DNA from 3 places in the Streptomyces sp. NBC_00075 genome. Region 1 is predicted to be linked to each of the others. Evidence: riboswitches for the same ligand, from Rfam matches in the RefSeq annotation. Region 1 holds a riboswitch; each other region holds the start of a gene.
The links. Region 1 has a riboswitch for thiamine pyrophosphate ahead of OG787_RS11700 (thiamine ABC transporter substrate binding subunit). Riboswitches for the same ligand answer to the same signal wherever they lie in the genome.

Region 1 (3,268 bases):
GCGCAGAGCGACACCCTTCCCGCGCCCGACCGCCGGACCCGCCTCGGGACCCGCATCCGGGGCTACTTCAGTACGAGCGATGTCCACGACTTGACCCACTGGTCACGGTGTTCGGCGATCTTCGCGGGGGCCATCGTCTCCGGGTCCTTGGCCTGCGGCCCGTACTCGGTGAACTCGGCGGGCACCTGAGCGCCCTCCCGCACCGGGTACACGAACATGTTGAGCGGCATGTCCTCCTGGAAGGTCTTGCCGACCAGGAAGTCCAGCAGCGCCTTGCCGCCGGTGGCGTTCTTGGCGTTGCTCAGCAGCCCGGCGTACTCGACCTGCCGGAAGCAGGTGCCGGTCGCGACCCCGGTGGGGGCGGTGGCCGGCTTCGGGTCGGCGAAGATCACCTCGGCGGGCGGCGAGGAGGCGTACGAGACGACGAGCGGCCGGTCGCCCTTGGCCTTCTTGCCGCCGGCCGACCCGGAGAACTCCTCGTTGTAGGCCTGCTCCCACCCGTCGACGACCTTGACGCCGTTGGCCTGGAGCTTCTTCCAGTAGCCGGTCCAGCCGTCGTCGCCGTACTTGGCGGCGCTGCCGAGCAGGAAGCCGAGACCCGGCGAGGAGGTGGAGGCGTTCTCGGTGACGAGGAGGTCCTTGTAGGCGGGCTTGATCAGATCGTCGAACGTCTCGGGCGGGGTCAGCTTGTGCTCGCTGAACCAGGCCTTGTCGTAGTTGACGCAGATGTCCCCGGTGTCGATCGGCGTGACCCGGTGCTTGTCCTCGTCGGCCCGGTACGCGGGCAGGATCGCGTCGGCGTCCTTCACCTCGTACGACTGGAAGAGCCCGTTGTCGAGCGCGCGGGAGAGCAGGGTGTTGTCGACGCCGAAGAAGACATCGCCCTGCGGGTTGTCCTTGGTCAGGATCGCCTTGTTGACGGCCTGCCCGGCGTCGCCGTCCTTGAGGACCTTGACGGTGTACCCGGACTGCTTCTCGAAGGCGGCGAGAACGTCCTTCGACACGGCCCACGAGTCATGGCTGACGAGGGTGACGGTCTTGGACTCCGTCGCCGACCCGCTGCCGCCGTCCTCGGACCCGCACGCGGCCAGCGTGACGAGCCCCAGCCCGACGACCACGGCCGTGACCTGCTCGGTGATGCTCACGGAATGCACTGAACTCTTCCTCCTGGGATGACCAGGAAGAGACGCGGCCCTGCCCGGGACCTCATGGAGGGTTCCCGGGCAGGGCGCAACAGCTTGAGTGATGACCGAACTTCCTACCCAGAATGACCTGGGCGAGGTTCAGAGGGTCTGCGGTCTGTCCCGCACTCTCAGCGCTGTGGCGCTCCCCTGTCGGAATATGAAGATATGTAGGTACGACGTAAGACTACCGCTCGGTGGCCGCGAGCTGGCCACATGCCCCGTCGATCTCCTGCCCCCGGGTGTCCCGAACGGTCACGGGCACGCCGTGGGCGGCGATCGCCTCGACGAACGCCTTCTCGTCCTCGGGCCGCGAGGCGGTCCACTTGGACCCCGGAGTCGGGTTCAGCGGGATCAGGTTGACATGCACGGGCTTGCCCCGGAGCAGCCGCCCGAGGCGGTCACCGCGCCAGGCCTGGTCGTTGATGTCCCGGATCAGCGCGTACTCGATGGACAGCCGGCGCCCCGACTTGGCCGCGTACTCCCACCCGGCGTCGAGGACTTCCCGCACCTTCCACCGTGTGTTGACGGGTACGAGGGTGTCGCGCAGCTCGTCGTCGGGGGCGTGCAGGGAGATCGCGAGCCGGCACTTGAAGCCCTCGTCGGAGAACCGGTTGATGGCCGGCACCAGCCCGACGGTCGAGACGGTGATCCCCCGCTGCGACAGCCCGAGCCCGTCCGGCTCGGGGTCGGTCAGCGCACGGATGGCACCGACGACCCGCTTGTAGTTGGCGAGGGGCTCACCCATGCCCATGAAGACGATGTTGGAGAGCCGCGCGGGACCACCGGGAATCTCCCCGTCCCGCAGCGCACGCATCCCGTCCACGATCTGGTGCACGATCTCGGCGGTGGACAGATTCCGGTCGAGACCCGCCTGACCGGTCGCGCAGAACGGGCAGTTCATCCCGCACCCCGCCTGCGAGCTGATGCACATGGTCACCCGGTCCGGGTACCGCATGAGCACCGACTCGACGAGCGTCCCGTCGACCATCCGCCACAAGGTCTTGCGGGTGGTCTCCTGGTCGGTCGACAGATGCCGCACGACCGTCATCAGCTCGGGAAGCAGCGCCTCCTGGAGCTTGGTGCGCGAGGCGGCCGGGATGTCCGTCCACTCGGTCGGGTCGTGCGCGAGGCGCGCGAAGTAGTGCTGCGAGAGCTGCTTGGCACGAAACGGCTTCTCACCGATCGCGGCAACGGCCTCTTTACGCTCTGCGGGCGTGAGATCGGCAAGATGCCGCGGCGGCTTCTGGGCTCCGCGCGGGGCGACGAATGTGAGTTCTCCGGGCTTAGGCATGGCCATACCAGTGTCGCAGACATCCGGACAGCCCCTCGCCGCCCTGTGGACAACCCCCGAAGCATGCGCAAAAGGCCGGCTCAGCAGAGCTGGGACGCCCTCACCGAGGCGCCGCCGCCATCGCCCCCCGCAGCTCCGCCACCTCTCGCTCCAGCTCGCGGTAGTGGTCGCTGACCTTGCGGCGGGCCGTCGGTACGACGTGGCCGCCGTCCAGTTCGGTCAGTCGGGTGGCCAGGGCGGTGAGGGCCGTCTGCCAGGTGTGCCAGCCGTCGGCGCCCTCGGCGGCGGCCAGCTCGTCCTGGGCGGCACGCAGGGCCTCGTGGGCCCCCTCCCGCAGCGGGACCAGGTCGGCGCGCAGCCGCTCGGTGCGTTCGCGGAGGTAGGCCAGGGACTCGCCGACCCCGGAGAACGTCTCCCCCAGCTCGGTCATCGACCCGGTGTGCTCCCCGAGCGCCGCCAGCCAGGGAGCGGCCACCTCGACGCCGTGCTCGGCCGCCTCGACGGTTGCCGTACGGATCTCCTGGTACTGCCGGGACACGCCGTCCAGGTCGGCGAAGACGGTCACCGCGCCGAGCGTCTGCTCCCGGATCGTGTCCGAGGGCACGCCGTCGCCACGGTCGAGCAGCGCTTCGAGCCGCGCCAGCTCGCCGCGCATCTCCCGGCTCAGCTCCAGCAGCGCCTGATGAGCAGCGTCGGCCGCCTCGACGGGACCGGTGACAGCGGCCAGCCCCTCGGCCTGCCGCTCGCGTCTGGCACGACTACGCCCCCACATGCACGCCACCCCTTCCGGACA
Region 2 (3,268 bases), 2.8 Mb from region 1:
CCAGTCGATGAACCCCGAGCCGAGGACGCCGATCAGCACCAGCGAGATCAGGGTGCCGAGCACCGCCACGGACGTACGGGCCGAGAGGCCGTGGCACATGTAGAGCGCGATCAGCATGATGGCGCTGGCGCCGATGACCGCCACGACCAGCGGATTCGAGCCCTGGAGGATCGCCGGCAGGATGAAGAAGGTCAGCACCATGAAGCTGACGGCCAGTGCGACCAGCGCCATCACACCGCGCATACGGCCGACGACCACGACGGCGAGCGCGAAGATGCCGGCCAGCAGGGCCATGGGGAGCCTGCGGTTCACATCGGTGACCGAGTACTGCAGGTCCCTCGGCGCGGAGGGCTCGTAGGCGACCACGACCTTCTCGCCCTGGTGCAACTGCCGTGACTGGTCCGGCTGGACGATCTCCGTGAACGTACGGCCCTCGTCGTCACCGGTGTCGACCCGGATCGTCGCCCTCTTGCAGTCGCCGGTCGCCTGCTGCTGCGCGGAGGAGCCCTCGGCGGTGGACGTGTCGCCGGTCGGGGTGTCCCCCGAGGCGTTGACGGACTTGCAGTCCACCGCGACGACCTTGGTGACCGTCGCCTCCTGGGTCTGCCGGTCGAAGCCGACGCCGGTGCGCTCGTGCGCCGGGGCGCCGCCGGGCCACAGCACCGCGAGCCCGACCACGACCGCTGCGGCGAAGGGGATCAGGATCGCGCCGATGATCTTCCGCAGATGAATGGAGACAGGGGCGGCCGGGCCATGGCTGTGACTGTGGCCGTGCGAGGAACCGTGCTTGTCGTCGGGCCCGTGGGAGTCGTCGGACCCGGGTCCGTGCCCGCCGCCATGCTCGCCACCCGGTCCTGCCCCGTGCCCGCCACTTTGTCCGGGGTCATGGACACCACCGGAGTTGCCGCCAGGCCCGCCACCGTGACCGTCACCGGGACCATGCCCGTGCCCAGGGCCGGCGCCGTGTCCCGGGCCGGCGCCGTGATCGTGCCCACCGCCTGCCCCGGCGCCAGGACCTCGCCTGCCACCGGACACGGGAAGCGGGCCGAACTGACCGGTCCCGGGCCCCTCAGCTCCGTACCCGGGGCCTGGGCCCTGGCCGCCCGGGCCCGTTCGGCCGCCTTGACCCGCCCCCGATCCGGGCCCGTAGCCGCGATCGATCCGCTGACCGGGCCCGTGTCCGGGACCGGCACTCGGTCCGGCCGCTCCGCCGGCGCCGCTGCCCGTTCCGGCTCTGGTTCCGGGCGCACCACCGGGTCCGCCGGGGCCGTCGCCCAGCCGGAACCTGCGCTGCGGGCCGGTGTCGTCGCCATTTCCGCTGCCCGGCCCGGAGGCGCGCCCGGCACTGCTTCCGCGCGGTGGCTCGGAGGGCGGGTACGGGGGTCCTTGCGTCGTGGTCACCGCCCGATCATCGCAAGAACGACAGGGGCCCTCTGTTCACCTCGCCCAAATTGACGCTAGCGTGGAGGCACCTTTGCACACGCGGGAGCTCGGAGCACCGGGCTGAGAGGGCGCTGACCTCCGTCTTTGCGATGTTTCACGTGGAACATGTGGAACGAGTGATGTTTCACATGAAACATCGGCAGACGGAAGCCGCTGCGTCGACCGCTGAACCTGTTACCGGGTAATGCCGGCGTAGGGAGTAGGTCTCATGACCATCAAGGACGTACGCACGCCTGCCTCCGGCCAGGACGAACAGCCCCTTCAGGGCGAACCGTCCCAGGAGGCCGGGAAGTCCATCGGCTGGCACAAGGGGTATGTCGGCGGCTCGCGCCCCGACCTGCGGGTGCCGGTCCGTCAGGTGCACCTCACCAATGGGAAGTCGGTCACGCTGTACGACACGTCGGGCCCGTACACCGATCCGCTGGTCGACACCGACGTCCGCAGGGGGCTGGCGCCGCTGCGCGACAACTGGATCATCGCTCGCGGCGACACCGAGGAGTACGCGGGCCGTCCCGTCCGTCCGGAGGACGACGGGATCAAGCACACCTCGCCGCGCGGCGGGCTCAGGAACCTCGACGCGGTGTTCCCGGGAAGGCCCCGGCAGCCGCGCCGGAGCCGGACCGGACAGGCGGTGACGCAACTCGCGTACGCCCGCCGCGGGGAGATCACGCCCGAGATGGAGTTCGTGGCCGTCCGGGAGAACATCGACCCCGAGGTGGTCCGTGAGGAGATCGCCGCCGGGCGGGCGGTGCTGCCCGCCAACGTCAACCACCCGGAGATCGAGCCGATGATCATCGGCAAGCGGTTCCTGGTGAAGGTCAATGCCAACATCGGCAACTCCGCGGTCACCTCCTCCATCGAGGAGGAGGTCGAGAAGATGACCTGGGCGACGCGCTGGGGCGCCGATACGGTCATGGACCTGTCCACCGGCCGCAATATCCACACCACCCGTGAATGGGTGCTGCGCAACTCCCCCGTTCCGATCGGCACGGTGCCGCTCTACCAGGCGTTGGAGAAGGTGGACGGCAGGGCCGAGGAACTGACCTGGGAGATCTACAAGGACACGGTCGTCGAACAGGCCGAGCAGGGCGTCGACTACATGACGGTGCACGCGGGCGTCCGCCTGGCGTACGTACCGCTCACCGCGAACCGCAAGACCGGCATCGTCTCGCGCGGTGGTTCGATCATGGCGGCGTGGTGCCTGGCGCACCACAAGGAGTCGTTCCTGTACACGAACTTCGAAGAACTGTGCGAGATTTTCGCCGCGTACGACGTCACGTACTCGCTCGGCGACGGCCTTCGGCCCGGCTCGATCGCGGACGCCAACGACCAGGCACAGTTCGCGGAGTTGCGGACGCTGGGGGAACTCAACACGATCGCGAAGCGTTTCCAGGTACAGACGATGATCGAAGGCCCGGGACACGTCCCGATGCACAAGATCAAGGAGAACATCGACCTACAGCAGGAGATCTGTGATGAAGCTCCGTTCTATACGCTCGGCCCGCTGACGACAGACGTCGCGCCTGCGTACGACCACATCACTTCCGGCATCGGTGCCGCGATGATCGCCTGGTGGGGCACGGCCATGCTCTGCTATGTCACGCCCAAGGAGCACTTGGGCCTGCCCAATCGTGACGACGTCAAGACCGGCGTCATCACCTACAAGATCGCCGCCCACGCAGCCGACCTCGCCAAGGGGCACCCAGGTGCGCAGGAATGGGATGACGCGCTCTCCGACGCCCGCTTCGAGTTCCGGTGGGAGGACCAGTTCAACCTGGCCCTCGACCCGGACACGGCACGCGAGTTCCACGACGAGACCCTGCCG
Region 3 (3,268 bases), 5.7 Mb from region 1:
TGGGCGACCCGAGCGGCATCACAGCGGCACACCCCACGTCCTCCAGCTTACGAGCCAGCACCGGGTCGTCGTTCGTGTACGGCAGCACAGTGAACCCGTCCTCCACCAACACCTCCGCCGCGTCCAGCAACTCGACCGGATCCGGCAGCAGCGTCCGCTCGTCGGCGATGACCTCCAGCTTCACCACATCCGTACCGAGCGCCTCCCGCGCCAGCCGAGCCGTCAGCACGGCCTCCCCGGCGGTGAAGCACCCCGCCGTGTTGGGCAGCACCTGGATGCCGAGCCGCTCCAGCACCGACAGCACAGACCCGTGCACCGAGGGATCGACGCGCCGCATCGCGACCGTCGTCAGCTCCGTGCCGGAGGCCACCAGCGCCCGCTCCAGCACATCGAGGCTGGGCGCACCCCCCGTACCCATGATCAGCCGGGACGTGAAGGACGTACCACCGAGGACAAACGGATCGTCGGCCATGGCTCAGCCTCCTTGGACGGCGGTGAGGACTTCGACGCGGTCTCCCTCGGAGAGGCGGGTCGACGACCACCGCGCGCGCGGGACGACGGTTTCGTTGAGCGCGGCGGCCACTCCGGAGGGCGCCGCGGTGAGGGACTTGACCAGGACGTCGAGTGCGGTACCGGGGGAGACCGCGCGCGGCTGGCCGTTGACCAGAACATTCATACGAGCTGCTCCATACGTTCCATGCGTACGGTGTCGAACCGCCGGGGTGTGAAGGCCCGCGCCTCGTCCGGCAGTTCACCGGTGACCAGCGCGTGCGCCAGGGCATCGCCGGTGACCGGCGTCAGCAGCACACCGTTGCGGTAGTGGCCCGTGGCCAGCAGCAGTCCCTCCAGCGCGGTCGGCCCGAGCAGCGGTGCGTTGTCCGGGGACCCGGGGCGCAGCCCGGCCCGCGTCTCCGTCAGCGGCAACTCGGTGATCCCGGGGACGAGTTCATGGGCGTCGCGCAGCAGCTCGTACACGCCGCCCGCCGTGACCGTCGTGTCCCAGCCCAGCTCCTCGCTCGTCGCCCCGACGACCAGCTCGCCGTTCTCGCGCGGCACCAGATAGAGCTGGCTGCCGCGCACCACGGCCCGCACGGTACGGTTCAGGAACGGCGCGTACCGCTCCGGCACGGTCATCCGGACCACCTGCCCCTTGACGGGCCGTACGGGCGGCAGCACGGCCTCAGGGACCCCCGCGAGCCGCCCGCTGAGGCTGCCCCCGGCCAGCACGATCGACCCGGCGGCCAACTCGTCGCCGTCGGAGTCCAGGACCGACACGGCCCGCCCCCGCCGTACGTCGAGCCGCTCGGCCCACGTCCGGCGCAGCACCACCCCGGCCCGCCCGCACGCGTCCACCAGCGCCCCGGCCAGCCGCCGCGGATCGATCTGGTGGTCGCCGTCCACCCGCAGGCCCCCGCGCACGCCCGGCGCGAGCATCGGCTCCAGGCGCCGGCACTCGCGCCCCGAGAGCCACTCCGATTCCAGCCCCGACCGCCGTTGCAGGGCGTGCAGTTCGCGCAGTTCGGCGCGGTCGTCGGCGTCGAGGGCGACGGCGAGGGTGCCGCAGCGGCGGTAGCCGAGGTCGCGGCCGGTCAGTTCGGTCAGCTCGGCCACGAAGTCCGGGTAACGGCGGGCCGACTCCAGGTTCAGCCCGAGCAGGGTCTGTTCGCCGTGGTGCAGTTCCGTGACGGCGGCCAGCATCCCGGCCGCCACCTGCGCGGCCCCACCGCCCGGCGCGGGATCCACGACGGTCGTGGTCAGCCCGCGCTGTGCGGCCCGCCAGGCCGTCACCAGCCCGATGATCCCGCCTCCGACGACAACGACGTCCGAGGTGTGTGTACGCGACATGGGCGTCCAGCCCCTCCCTTCGCCGGCATGACCCGGATCAGGTTCGTACGGTCGGAGGCCGCCAGCCTCCCTCTCAGCCCGGTCCGTCCGGGCTCCCGCGAGTGCTTACGCTGGCCACCCTAGCCCGCAGTGCACCGCACGTGTAAGGGAGCCTCCGCCCATGCCCCGCTCGCTCGACGGTCTCGTCCTCGCCCCGGTCGAAGACCAGGCACCGGGCCAGGTCGGCACGCGAACCCGCTTCACCTACCACGAGAAGGACGGCGAGATCTGGGCCGAGTACGCGGGCGGCGACGTCGTACGCGGCCATCTCGTGGGGACGCGGGAGGGCGACCGGCTCGACTTCCGGTACGTGCAGCTGAAGCAGGACGGGACGACGTCCTCGGGCCACTGTGTCTCCGAGGTGACCGAACTGCCGGACGGGCGGCTGCGGTTGGCGGAGACCTGGGAGTGGGAGTCGCGGCCGGGCAGCGGGACGAGCGTGGTGGAGCAGGTCGAGCGGGCGGGTGTGGAGTAGGTCACGGACCGCGCCCACTGACTGACAATTTGTCAGTTGTCTATGGTGATCGGGTGAGCGAGCAGACGCAGGCACAGGGCGCGCGGGGTGTGTCGCAGCCGCGGCGCGTGGTCGTCGTGGGCGCGGGCATGGCCGGGGTGCAGACCTCGGTGGCCCTGCGCGAGCAGGGGTTCACCGGCACCGTCACCCTGATCGGCGCCGAACCCCATCAGCCGTACGACCGGCCGCCGCTGTCCAAGGCCGTGCTGCTCGGCAAGGCCGAGGGCTCCGCCTTCGACGTCGACTTCGAGGCCCTCGGCATCGAACTGCTGCTCGGGCGAGAGGTGCTGGGCGTCCGCCCCGGCGCACATGAGCTGGACACCGCCGACGGGCCCGTCCCGTACGACGCCCTGGTCCTCGCGACCGGTGCCGAGCCGATCCGCCTGCCGGGCACCGAGGGTGTCCCCGGAGTGCATCTGCTGCGCACCCTCGACGACGCCGAGCGGCTGCGGCCCGTCCTCGCGCGCCAGCACGACATCGTGGTCGTCGGGGCCGGCTGGATCGGCGCCGAGTTCGCCACCGCCGCGCGCGAGGCGGGCTGCGCCGTCACCGTCGTCGAGGCCGCCGACCGGCCGCTCGCGGGCGCCCTGCCCGCCGAGGTGGCCGCGCCGATGGCCGCCTGGTACGCCGACAGCGGCGCCTCGCTGCGCACCCACGCGCGCGTGGCCCGCGTCGAGCCCGGCGCGGTGGTGCTCGACGACGGCGCGCGGCTGCCCGCGGATGCCGTCGTCGTCGGCATCGGGGCCCGCCCGGCCACGGCCTGGCTGGCGGACTCGGGGATCGCCCTGGGGGAGCACCGGGAGGTCGTCGCCGACGACCACCTGCGCACCTCCGCGGCGGACGTCTACGCGGTCGGCGACTGCGCCTCCT

Region 2: linked by a shared signal. The riboswitch ahead of thiC (phosphomethylpyrimidine synthase ThiC) and the one ahead of OG787_RS11700 (thiamine ABC transporter substrate binding subunit) in region 1 are both predicted to bind thiamine pyrophosphate.
Region 3: linked by a shared signal. The riboswitch ahead of thiO (glycine oxidase ThiO) and the one ahead of OG787_RS11700 (thiamine ABC transporter substrate binding subunit) in region 1 are both predicted to bind thiamine pyrophosphate.

Annotation. Positions count from the first base shown of each region.
Region 1 is NZ_CP108243.1:2,779,374-2,782,641, forward strand. Features, by position in the region: gene OG787_RS11695 (ABC transporter permease) at 1-87, opposite strand, end outside; gene OG787_RS11700 (thiamine ABC transporter substrate binding subunit) at 63-1,145, opposite strand; TPP riboswitch at 1,238-1,343, opposite strand; gene rlmN (23S rRNA (adenine(2503)-C(2))-methyltransferase RlmN) at 1,369-2,475, opposite strand; gene OG787_RS11710 (hypothetical protein) at 2,576-3,247, opposite strand.
Region 2 is NZ_CP108243.1:5,607,947-5,611,214, forward strand. Features, by position in the region: gene OG787_RS24340 (YibE/F family protein) at 1-1,035, opposite strand, end outside; TPP riboswitch at 1,473-1,659, shown strand; gene thiC (phosphomethylpyrimidine synthase ThiC) at 1,652-3,268, shown strand, end outside.
Region 3 is NZ_CP108243.1:8,440,242-8,443,509, forward strand. Features, by position in the region: gene OG787_RS36975 (thiazole synthase) at 1-472, opposite strand, end outside; gene thiS (sulfur carrier protein ThiS) at 476-676, opposite strand; gene thiO (glycine oxidase ThiO) at 673-1,845, opposite strand; TPP riboswitch at 1,843-1,954, opposite strand; gene OG787_RS36990 (hypothetical protein) at 2,006-2,359, shown strand; gene OG787_RS36995 (NAD(P)/FAD-dependent oxidoreductase) at 2,413-3,268, shown strand, end outside.